2 regions of the Halomonas sp. LMYGS-3 genome follow, and region 1 is predicted to be linked to the other one. Evidence: predicted binding sites of a transcription regulator. Region 1 holds the regulator's gene; the other holds the start of a gene.
The links. The regulator sigma-54, encoded in region 1, starts transcription at its own class of promoters, with help from an activator protein. The targets are predictions, from matches to a motif close to TGGCACNNNNNTTGCTNT.
Positions count from the first base shown of each region.

Region 2: a site for sigma-54 is predicted at 2,706-2,723, ahead of glnA (glutamate--ammonia ligase). Genes of this name have one in related genera too.

Region 1 covers NZ_JCAKFQ010000002.1:101,566-107,049, reverse strand. Annotated here, with positions in the region: gene lptB (LPS export ABC transporter ATP-binding protein) at 1-224, shown strand, start outside; gene AC5W54_RS02690 (RNA polymerase factor sigma-54) at 373-1,782, shown strand; gene hpf (ribosome hibernation-promoting factor, HPF/YfiA family) at 1,940-2,248, shown strand; gene ptsN (PTS IIA-like nitrogen regulatory protein PtsN) at 2,255-2,725, shown strand; gene rapZ (RNase adapter RapZ) at 2,776-3,696, shown strand; gene AC5W54_RS02670 (HPr family phosphocarrier protein) at 3,700-3,969, shown strand; gene pmbA (metalloprotease PmbA) at 3,966-5,306, opposite strand; gene yjgA (ribosome biogenesis factor YjgA) at 5,423-5,484, shown strand, end outside.
Region 2 covers NZ_JCAKFQ010000032.1:26,749-32,232, forward strand. Annotated here, with positions in the region: gene tdh (L-threonine 3-dehydrogenase) at 1-936, opposite strand, end outside; gene AC5W54_RS19995 (helix-turn-helix domain-containing protein) at 1,152-1,742, shown strand; gene AC5W54_RS20000 (glycosyltransferase family protein) at 1,761-2,303, opposite strand; gene glnA (glutamate--ammonia ligase) at 2,861-4,267, shown strand; gene AC5W54_RS20010 (DUF4124 domain-containing protein) at 4,460-5,038, shown strand; gene AC5W54_RS20015 (hypothetical protein) at 5,102-5,326, shown strand.

The DNA.
Region 1 (5,484 bases):
TCGACCCCATCTCGGTAGGCGAGATCAAGGGCATCATCCGCCAACTGAGGGCTCGCGATATCGGCGTGCTGATCACCGACCACAACGTGCGCGAGACCCTCGACATCTGCGATACCGCCTACATCGTCGGCGACGGCCAGATAATCGCCGAAGGCAATGCCGAGGCGATCCTGACCAACCAGCGGGTACGGGAAGTGTATCTTGGCGAAGACTTCCGCCTCTGAAGCATCACCGCAACTCTCTGATATAACGATTATTATACTCATACGGCACAAAGTTTGCCGATGGCACGCTTATTGCTAATAAAATGCTTGCAAGACGATCGACGGCGGACTAGGGTGGGAGTTTTCGGCGAATGAGCACACACTTCTCATGGCCATGAAAGCATCCCTGCAACTGCGCGTCGGCACCCAGCTGACCATGACGCCCCAGTTGCAGCAGGCCATTGCCCTGCTGCAGCTCTCCACCCTGGACCTGCGTCAGGAGATCCAGCAGGCCCTGGAGTCGAACCCCATGCTCGAGCTCGACGACGGCTTCGGCGAGCAGGCGACGAGCGAGGCGCCCGATGACGACTGGGCCAGCGAGATCCCCAGCGAGCTCTCCGTCGACAGCGACTGGTCGGATACCTATCAGGACCTGGCCCTTCCTGCCGGTGGCGAAGGCCCGGATTTCGAACGCCAGGCCGAGGGCCAGAGCCTGCGGGGCCACCTCACCTGGCAACTGGCGATGACCGACCTGGACGAACGCCAGCTGCACATCGCCGAGAGCCTGATCGACGCCGTGGACGGCGCCGGCTACCTGGCCCAGCCGCTCGACGAATTGCGGGACGGGCTCCGCAACCAGGGGCTCGAGGGCCTCAAGAGCCGTGAGGTCGAGCAGGTGTTACTGCGCCTGCAGCAGTTCGAGCCGACCGGCGTCTTCGCCCGGGACCTGCGCGAATGCCTGATGCTGCAACTGGCCGCCCTGCCCGACGATACCCCCCTGCTGCCCCAGGCCCGCCGCCTGGTGCGCCAGTTTCTCGAGGCGCTGGCCGCCGACGACCGACGCCTGCTCAAGCGCCGCCTCGGCCTCGACGACGATGCCCTCGACGAGGTGACCGCCCTGATCCGCTCGCTGGATCCGAGGCCGGGCAGTCGCTTTGCGGAGCCCGACAGCGACTACGTCACCCCCGACCTGGTCGCCCGTCACGACAGCCGCGGCTGGCAGGTGGAACTCAATCCCGAAGCCTTGCCGCGACTGCGCATCCAGCCCGACTACGCGGCGCTGATTCGCCGCGCCGACAAGAGCCAGGATAACCAGTTCCTCAAGAATCACCTGCAGGAGGCGCGCTGGCTGATGAAGAGCCTCTCCAGCCGCAACGATACCCTGCTGCGGGTGGGGCGCGAGATCATGGCGCGCCAGCTCGACTTCCTCGAACAGGGCGAGGAGGCGATGAAACCGTTGATCCTGGCCGATATCGCCCAGGCCGTGGAGATGCACGAGTCGACCATCTCGCGGGTCACCACCCAAAAGTTCATCCACACCCCGCGCGGGGTCTTCGAGCTGAAGTATTTCTTCTCCAGCCAGGTCAGCAACGGCGACGGCGACGCCCACTCGAGCACGGCGATCCGCGCACGCCTCCGCAAGCTGATCCAGGAGGAACCACCGCGCAAGCCGCTCTCCGACAGCAAGCTGGTCGCGCTGCTCGAGGAGGCCGGCATCAGCGTTGCGCGACGGACCGTGGCCAAATACCGGGAGGCCATGGGCATTCCCTCTTCCAGCGAACGCAAGCGGTTACGCTGAGCACGCCGGTGCTTGCAAAACATGCATCACCGGCACGCCTTCGGTCGCGCCCGCGACCTGTATCAGGGCTGTCGTGAGGCGTCCGTCACGGGGGGTTTGCACGGCAGGAAAAAGGGTTACAATCGGGGCACCAATACGAAGGACGAAGGAGCGTGTCATGCAAGTCAACATCACCGGCCATCATGTGGAACTGACCGACGCCCTGCGTGACTATGTGAACGAAAAGCTCACGCGCGTGGAGCGTCACTACGACAACATCACCACCGTGCAGGTAACGCTCTCCGTCGAGAAGGCCCGCCAGCAGGCGGCTTGCACCCTGCACGCCGCCGGTGCCGATCTGCACGCCGAGGCCATGGACGGTGACATGTACGCCGCTATCGACGCCCTCGCCGACAAGTTGGACCGCCAACTGGTCAAGCACAAGGAGAAGGTCCAGGCCCGCGCCCAGGGCGCCGGTGCCCGCTGATCCATCATGACACTCGAAGCCATCCTGCCCCCCGAGCGCACCCTCTTCGGTGTGCCGGGGGGAAGCAAGAAGCGGGTACTGGAATTCTTCAGCACCTTCATCGCCCAGAACACCCCGAGCCTCGATAGCCAGGAAGTCTTCGGCCGCCTGATCGGCCGTGAACGCCTGGGCAGTACGGGAATCGGCAACGGTGTCGCCATCCCCCATGCCCGTGATCCACACTGCAAGGCCCCCATCGCCGGCTTCCTCAAGCTCGCCGAGCCAATCGACTTCGACGCCATCGATGGCGAACCGGTGGACCTGATCTTCGTGCTGCTGGTCCCCGAGGAGGCCGACGATGCCCATCTCTCGTTGCTGGCCCAGGTGGCAAGCGTGATGAACGATGCCGAGACCCGTGGCCGACTGCGCAAGAGCGCCAGCCAGCGTGAGCTCCATGAACGGCTCGTCGAGGCGATCCGACGACAGTCCAGCGCCTGACCGCCCGTCACCGGGCCACCCCGGCCAGCTCAATGACCAGGAGACCCGCCATGCAGCTCGTGATCATCAGTGGCCGATCCGGCTCCGGCAAGTCGATCGCACTGCAGGCGCTCGAGGACCTCGGCTACTATGCCATCGACAACCTGCCGGCCATGCTGCTCGGCCCGCTGGTCGACGAACTCAGCAGCGATCACTCGCCCCACACCTCGATCGCGGTGAGCATCGACGCCCGCAACCTGCCCCATGCACTGGAACGCTTCCCCAGCCTGCTGGAGGAGGTCCGCGCACGAGGGATCGACGGCCAGGTGATCTACCTCACCACCGACGCCCGCATCCTGCTCGAGCGCTACTCGGAAACCCGCCGGCGCCACCCGCTGACGCGGGGCAGCGACATGACCCTGGCCGAGGCGATCGATTCCGAGGAGACGGCGCTGGCCGAGATCCGCGACCTCGCCGACCTGGTGATCGACACCTCACGGCTCTCGGTCCACGAGCTGCGGCGGCGCATCAGCGACCAGGTCGCCAACCACCGGGCCGACCAGTTGACCCTGACGGTGGAGTCCTTTGGCTTCAAGCGCGGCGTGCCGCTCGACGCCGACATCGTCTTCGACGCCCGCTGCCTGCCGAATCCCTACTGGGATCCCCGGCTGCGGCCGTACACCGGCCGCGACGCTGCGGTCATCGAGTTCCTCGACGGCTACCCCCTCGTCGGCGAGATGCATGACGACATCCTGGCCTGGGTGGAGCGCTGGCTGCCCGCCTACCAGACCAGCCATCGCAGCTACCTGACCGTGGCCATCGGCTGCACCGGCGGCCAGCACCGTTCGGTCCACCTGGCCGAACGACTGGCCCACCACCTCGCCGGACATTACCCCAGCGTGCGACTGCGCCATCGCGAGCTGGGCATCCACGCTATCCTCCCCCGGCAGTCGGAGCCGCCACGGGCAGAGAACGACGACGAAGGAACCTGAGGCGTGCCGCAACGCAAGCTCACCCTGACCAATCGGCGCGGCCTGCACGCCCGTGCCGCCACCAAGCTGGTCCAGTGCTGCCAACCCTTCCAGGCACGGGTCACCGTGAGTCATGGCGGCCGCGAGGCCGATGCCGCCAACATCATGTCGCTGCTGATGCTGGCCGCCCCCTGCGGTACCGAGCTCACGATCAGTACCGAGGGCGAGGACGCCGAGGCGGTGCTCGACGCCCTCGAGGCACTCTTCGAGGCCCGCTTCGACGAGGACGCCTAGGCGCCGGCGACGGTCATCTCGTCGATCAACCAGCTGCCGGTGTGGATGCTGCCGCGGGTATCGGTGTCGTCACCGACACCGGTCAGTCCCCGGAACATCGCCTCGAGGTTGCTGGCGATGGTGAACTCCTCCACCGGATGGCGGATCTCGCCATCCTCGACCCAGAAGCCGGCGGCACCGCGGGAGTAGTCGCCGGTCACGCCGTTGACGCCCTGCCCCATCAGCTCGGTGACCAGCACGCCGCGCCCCATGCGCTCCAGCAACGCCTCCCGGGACTCCAGGGGGGCGGCGATGCGCAGGTTGCGCGCCCCGCCGGCGTTGCCGGTGGTCTCGAGGCCCAGGCGCCGGGCGCTGTAGGCCGAGAGCATGTAGCTGGCCAGGCGCCCGCGGTCGATGAAGACGTTGTCACGGGTCTGGACGCCGTCATTGTCGAAGGGGCTGCTGGCCATGGCGCCGCGCTCCATGGGCCGCTCGCCGAGACCGAACCACTCGGGAAAGAGCGGGTCGCCCAGGCGATCGCAGAGAAAGGAGGCCTGACGATAGAGGGCGCCGCCGGCGATGGCGCTCATCAGGTGCCCCACCAGTCCGCTCGCCAGGGTCGGGTCGAACAGCACCGGCAAGCGCCCGGTGGCCGGGCGCCGGGCGCCGAGACGACGCAGGGTACGCCGCGCCGCGCTCTCGCCCACCGCCTCGGGTGCCTGCAGGTCGCGGGGGGCGCGAGCACTGGTGTAGTCGTAGTCGCGCTGCATGCCGCCGTCGTCCTCGGCGATCAGCATGCAGGAGAGCGAGTGGCGACTGCCGCGCTGGCTACCGAGGAACCCGTGACTGTTGGCGTAGACCCGCACGCCCTCGCCGCTGGAGAGCGAGGCACCGTCGGAGCTGCGGATCCCCGCCATGCCACGGCCGGCGGCCTCGCAGGCGAGTGCCAGCTCGATGGCCTGCTCGGGGGTCAGGTCCCAGGGGTGGTGGACGTCGAGGTCCGGCAGCTCGCGCGCCATCAGCTCGGCGGCGGCCAGCCCCGCCGCCGGGTCCTCGCCGGTATGGCGGGCGATGGCCAGGGCCTTCTCCACCACCGCGCGGATCGAGGCCTCGCCGGCGTCGCTGGACGAGGCACTGCCTTTTCGCGACCCGACATAGACGGTCACCGCGATGCCCTGGTCGCGGGAGAGCTCGACGGTCTCCACCTCGCCCTCGCGCACGCTGATGCCGATCCCCTGATCGACGCTGGCCCCGACCTCGCAGGCATCGGCCCCCAGTCGCCTGGCCTGCTCGAGCGCCGCCTGGGCCCGGGATTCCAGCAACACCTGCTGGGCGGCGGCATCGAAAGCCTGTGTCATGCGATTCTCCTCGTCGACCGGCCGTACGGCCGGTGGTCAATCATGATGCATTGCCCAGCCCACCGCGGCGGGCTGATATACTGTGGCCATCCCAGCCTCTAACCGATGGAAGCGGCATGACCCAGGAATCCTCTCGTGAACTGCTTGCCCGGATCACCCAGTCGGACGACGAACCGCC
Region 2 (5,484 bases), on a different contig from region 1:
GATCACCGGCGAGATGTCGAGCCCGGAGTCGACCATCACCGACATCTTGTACCAGGTCTCGTACATCTCGCGACCGTAGATCCCCTTCAGCGTCAGCATGTTGAAGATCACGGTGTTCCAGTCGATGGCCATCTCCCCGCTGGGGATGCCGAGCATCGCCACCTTGCCGCCATGGCACATGTTGGCCAGCATGTCGCGGAAGGCGGCGGGGCTGCCGGACATCTCGAGCCCCACGTCGAAGCCCTCGCTGAGCCCCAGGTCGCGCTGCACCTCGGCCAGGCTCTCCTCGCGCACGTCGACCGTGCGCGTGGCACCCAGGCGGGCGGCCAGGGCCAGGCGCCCGGGGTTGAGGTCGGTGATCACCACGTGACGCGCCCCGGCATGGCGGCACACCGCCGCGGCCATGGCACCGATCGGCCCGGCACCGGTGATCAGCACGTCCTCGCCGAGCAGGTCGTACTGCAGGGCGGTGTGCACGGCGTTGCCCAACGGGTCGAACAGCGCCGCCACGTCGAGGTCGATGCCGGGCCGGTGCTCCCAGACGTTGGACATGGGCAGGGCCACGTACTCGGCGAAGGCGCCGGGGCGGTTCACGCCGATGCCGCTGGTATGGGCGCAGAGGTGGCGCCGGCCCGCCAGGCAGTTGCGGCAGCGGCCGCACACCACGTGGCCCTCGCCGGAGACGAGCTGCCCGGGGTGGAAGTCGTTGACGTTGGACCCCACCTCGACGATCTCGCCGACGAATTCGTGGCCCACCACCATGGGCACGGGGATGGTCTTCTGTGCCCAGCTGTCCCAGTTGTAGATGTGGACGTCGGTGCCGCAGATGGCGGTGCGCTTGACCCGGATCAGCACATCATTGATGCCGATCTCGGGGTCGGGAACCTCTTCCAGCCACAGGCCCGGTGCGGCCTCTCGCTTGACCAGTGCTTTCATGACCCTACCCCCTTCCTGGATATGTGTGCATCGGGGCCCTGGCAATCCGTCGCAAGGCGTTTAGTATGAAGGAACCATTTCCAGTATCGCAGAACAATTCCGTTATACAAGATTAATTTCTCTCATAGTGGATTCTTGTCGTGAGTGGGGCGGGTCTGGGGTTCCCCGACGAGGAAGCACACTGACAGGGCCGCACGAAAAAAGAGGTGCCTCGATTGAACGGTAGAACAGTCACTCGGGATCAGCACGGCGATGTGGGCAGTCAGGTACTATCCAGCCGCGTCACCGAGCTGCGCAAGAAACGCAACCTGACCCTGGAGCAGCTGGCGGCCGCCTCGGGGGTCAGCCGCTCGATGCTCAGCCAGATCGAACGGGGACGGGCCAATCCCACCCTGGCGGTGACCCTGCGTATCGCCCAGGCCTTCGGGCTGAGCATCCGGGAGCTGGTGGACGAGCCCTGGACTGCCTCGCGGATCGAGATCGTGCGCAGTGACGATGCCAACCAGATGTTTCGCGACGACCCGGAGTGCCGGATCCGCACGCTTTCGCCGCTGCATCTGGAGAAGAACGTGGAGTTCTACGAGCTGCGCATCGCGCCCCGCGCCCGCCTCCACAGCGCGCCACACTTCGAGGGCACCCGCGAGCTCCTGACGCTCACCCGGGGGAATGCCCGGGTGCAGGCCGGCGACAGCTGTTGCGAGCTGAGCCCGGGGGATTCGGCCCACTACCACGCCGATCTGGAGCACACCATCGAGAACGTCAGCGACGAGGAGCTGGTGGGCTTTCTGGTCGTGACCTATGAGTGAGGGTCGGGCGTTGCGGCGTCAACCGAAGCGGGTCTGTACCCGCGCCTGACAGGCCCGTAGCCGCTCCAGCAGCTCGGGGAGGGCCGAGGTGTCCAGCGAGGGGTCGAAGCCGCCGATGCGATCGAACCACTGCCGCGCCACGCACAGGGTATCGTTGGGTGGGGTGCGGCTCAGCCAGTGCCACAGGCGGGTCGCGGGGCCGCGGGGGCGCGAGGGCAGGACCAGGACATCCCAGGCATGATGCTCGATCCGCTCGATGACCGCGGTCAGCCAGTCGGTGGACGCGGCGGGGAGGGTCGGTCCGGGAAAGACCAGTACCATGCCCTGGCTGCGGGCCACCGCGGCATTCAGGCGGCCGCCCAGGGGCTCGCTTGCGCATGGGAGCAGGCGGGCACCGAAGCGATTGGCGAGTCCCGGTAGCCGTGGGTCTCCCGTATCGTCGACCAGCAGCAGCTCGATATGCCCGTTTCGATCCTGCAACAGCCGACGCAGAGCCGCCAGGCGCCTCGGCAGAGCCGTGCCCGTCGAACGTGCATCGAGGAAAAGGCTGCAGGCGAACATGCTCGGGCGCACTCCGCGGGCTGGACACCAGACCATGGCGCCGGGGCTGAAACGCGGGCGTTCCCGATCCGGAGCCTTCGTGTAATAGAGTGTAGTTTTTGGTTGTTAAGCGTATCAATATGTTTCCGATATGGAATTCCTGGGATCGGAAGAGGACTTCTGCCCTGTTAGGGCATGAGCCGTGCCCTCAACCAGGCGGGATGGCGGAGCAGGGTGTCGGCAATGCATTGATTTGGTGCTTTCCGGTAGTTTGTCGCACCATTTTGGTGCCTGAGTGGTGGGGTGAGAGGCCCTCCCGGGTGTGTGATGACTGGCATGGTGCAGAGGGGTGCTTCATGATGCATGAAAAAAACCAATATAATCAATTTATTGTCGTAGATACACGCCATGCTGGTGCATTTCTGGCACGCTGCCTGCATTGATTTGGCCAGCGCCATGTTCGTGCGTGGCGGTCGTGGGCAGGGTGCCCGCGACGTGCTAAAACTCTCGCTGGGACGACCAGCGCCAGTGGATCATCATCCAAACTTATCGAGCCAAGCTCACCAGTGGAGGACATCATGTCTGCCAAGACTCTCGCCCTGATTGAAGAACACGACGTCAAGTGGGTCGACCTGCGCTTCACCGATACCCGTGGCAAGGAGCAGCACGTCAGCATCCCTGCGCGCGACGTCGACGAGGAATTTTTCGAGAATGGCCAGATGTTCGATGGTTCCTCCATCTCGGGCTGGAAAGGCATCAACGAGTCGGACATGATCCTGCGGCCGGAAGATGGCACCGCCTTCCTCGACCCCTTCACCGAAGACGCCACCCTGGTGCTGCGCTGCGACATCATCGAGCCGGCCACCATGCAGGGCTACGAACGGGATCCGCGCTCCATTGCCAAGCGTGCCGAGGCCTACCTGCAGTCCAGTGGCCTGGGCGACACCGCCTTCTTCGGTCCCGAGCCCGAGTTCTTCATCTTCGACGAGGTGCACTGGAAGGCCGACATCGAAGGCGCCATGTACAGGATCTCCTCCGAGGAGGGGGCCTGGGCCACCGACCGTCCCATCGAAGGCGGCAACCTGGCGCACCGTCCGCGCGTCAAGGGTGGCTACTTCCCGGTGCCGCCGGTGGACAGCTTCCACGACATCCGCGGCGCCATGTGTAACACCCTGGAGGCCATCGGCCAGACCGTCGAGGTGCACCACCACGAGGTGGCCAACGCCGGCCAGAACGAGATCGGCGTCAAGTTCAACACTCTGGTGAAGAAGGCCGACGAGCTTCAGGAGATGAAGTACGTCGTGCACAACGTGGCACACGCCTACGGCAAGACCGCGACCTTCATGCCCAAGCCGCTGGTCGGCGACAACGGCAGCGGCATGCACGTCCACCAGTCGTTCTGGAAGGATGGCGTCAACCAGTTCGCCGGTGACGAGTACGCCGGCCTCTCCGAGATGGCGCTCTACTACATCGGCGGCATCATCAAGCACGCCCGTGCCCTGAACGCCTTCACCAACGCTTCCACCAACTCCTACAAGCGTCTGGTACCGGGCTTCGAGGCGCCGGTCATGCTGGCCTACAGCGCCCGCAACCGCTCCGCCTCCATCCGCATTCCCTACACCGCCAGCCCCAAGGGCAAGCGCGTCGAGTGCCGCTTCCCGGATCCGACCGCCAACCCCTACCTGGCCTTCGCGGCGATGCTGATGGCCGGTATCGACGGCATCAAGAACAAGATCCATCCGGGCGATGCCATGGACAAGAACCTCTATGACCTGCCGCCGGAAGAGGGCAAGGCCGTGCCCACCGTGGCGAGCGGCCTGGATCAGGCTCTGGAGGCACTGGATGCCGACCGTGCCTTCCTCACCGAGGGTGGCGTCTTCACCGACGACATGATCGATGCCTACATCGAGCTGAAGATGGAAGACGTGGAGCGGATCCGCATGTCCACTCACCCGATCGAGTTCGACATGTACTACAGCTGCTGAGCAGGACAGCGGGACGGCGGCCCTGAGGGGTCGCCTCCCGCTTCGTGCGTTGAGCGAAAAAGGGGTTCCGCCATGGCGGAACCCCTTCTTGTCGTTCACTATCCAATGGCCATGTCGGGTAGCCGGGCGCGAGCCGGCGCACGATCGAAGAGGCTGCCCGGCGATAGAGGGCGCCACCGCAGGGGGATAGTCATGAACATGCGTCTCGTCATCCTGGTTCTCGGTGTCTGCCTGCCCGTGACGGCAGCGGCCACCACCGTCTATCGCACCACCGATGCCCAGGGCAACGTGGTCTTCACCGACGATCCCGAACGCGGCGGAGAGGAGGTCGAACTGACACCGCTCACCGTGGTGCCCTCCCGCGAGGTGCGCCAGGAGCAGGCCGTGCCGCGGGTCGACGGCAGCCGTGCCGCGGCGGTCGGTGCCTCGCCGGGGCAGCCCTTCATGCCCTACGACAGCTTCCGGATCCTGGCGCCGGGGCATGAGGAGACGCTGCCCACCGGCTATGCCGGCAATGTCCAGGTGGAACTCGGCATCGAGCCCGAACTGCGCGAGGACCATCGCGTGCGGCTGTTGCTGGATGGCCGGGTCAGCCAGTCGGCCATGCACACCAATGCCTTCATGCTCACCAACCTCGATCGCGGCGAGCATGTCTTGCAGGCCGAACTGCTCGATGCCAGCGGCGAGGTCCGCCATCGCACGTCGCCGGTGACCCTCTACGTGCAGCGGGCCAGCGTCAACCTGCCCCAGAACCCCAACCGCCCCGATTAGCTGCCCCCTCGCCGGGCACCCCGGCCGTTGTGCCCGGACGGCAGCCCGAGGCCCTGTCGTGACGTGACGCGTGACGACCGGCCCCTTGATCCCATGGATCGTGCCGAGCGGATTCGCCGGAGCGTCGACCTGGAGTTTCAATCCCTCGATCGCGAGGAGCGCCGCCGCGAGAGGCGCCGCCTCGAGCGGCGGTCGTCCGCCGCGGGCGATGCCGAGAAGCCCCGCTTCGAGCGACGGCCCAAGCGCCGCTTCGACAGCGAGCGACGCTTCGCCCCACGTCATCCCTGACGGCTCGTTTGCTGGCGTGCCTCGGCGGCCCATTCCCGTTGCTGGTGCAAGAGGAGGGTAGCCTGTCTCGCTTTCGTGCGTCGCCTCGCGGCATGCACTATTGTGGTGCACTAAAGGGGTGCGTGATGGCACCGAAACGGCGCCAGGGCGCTCGTGCC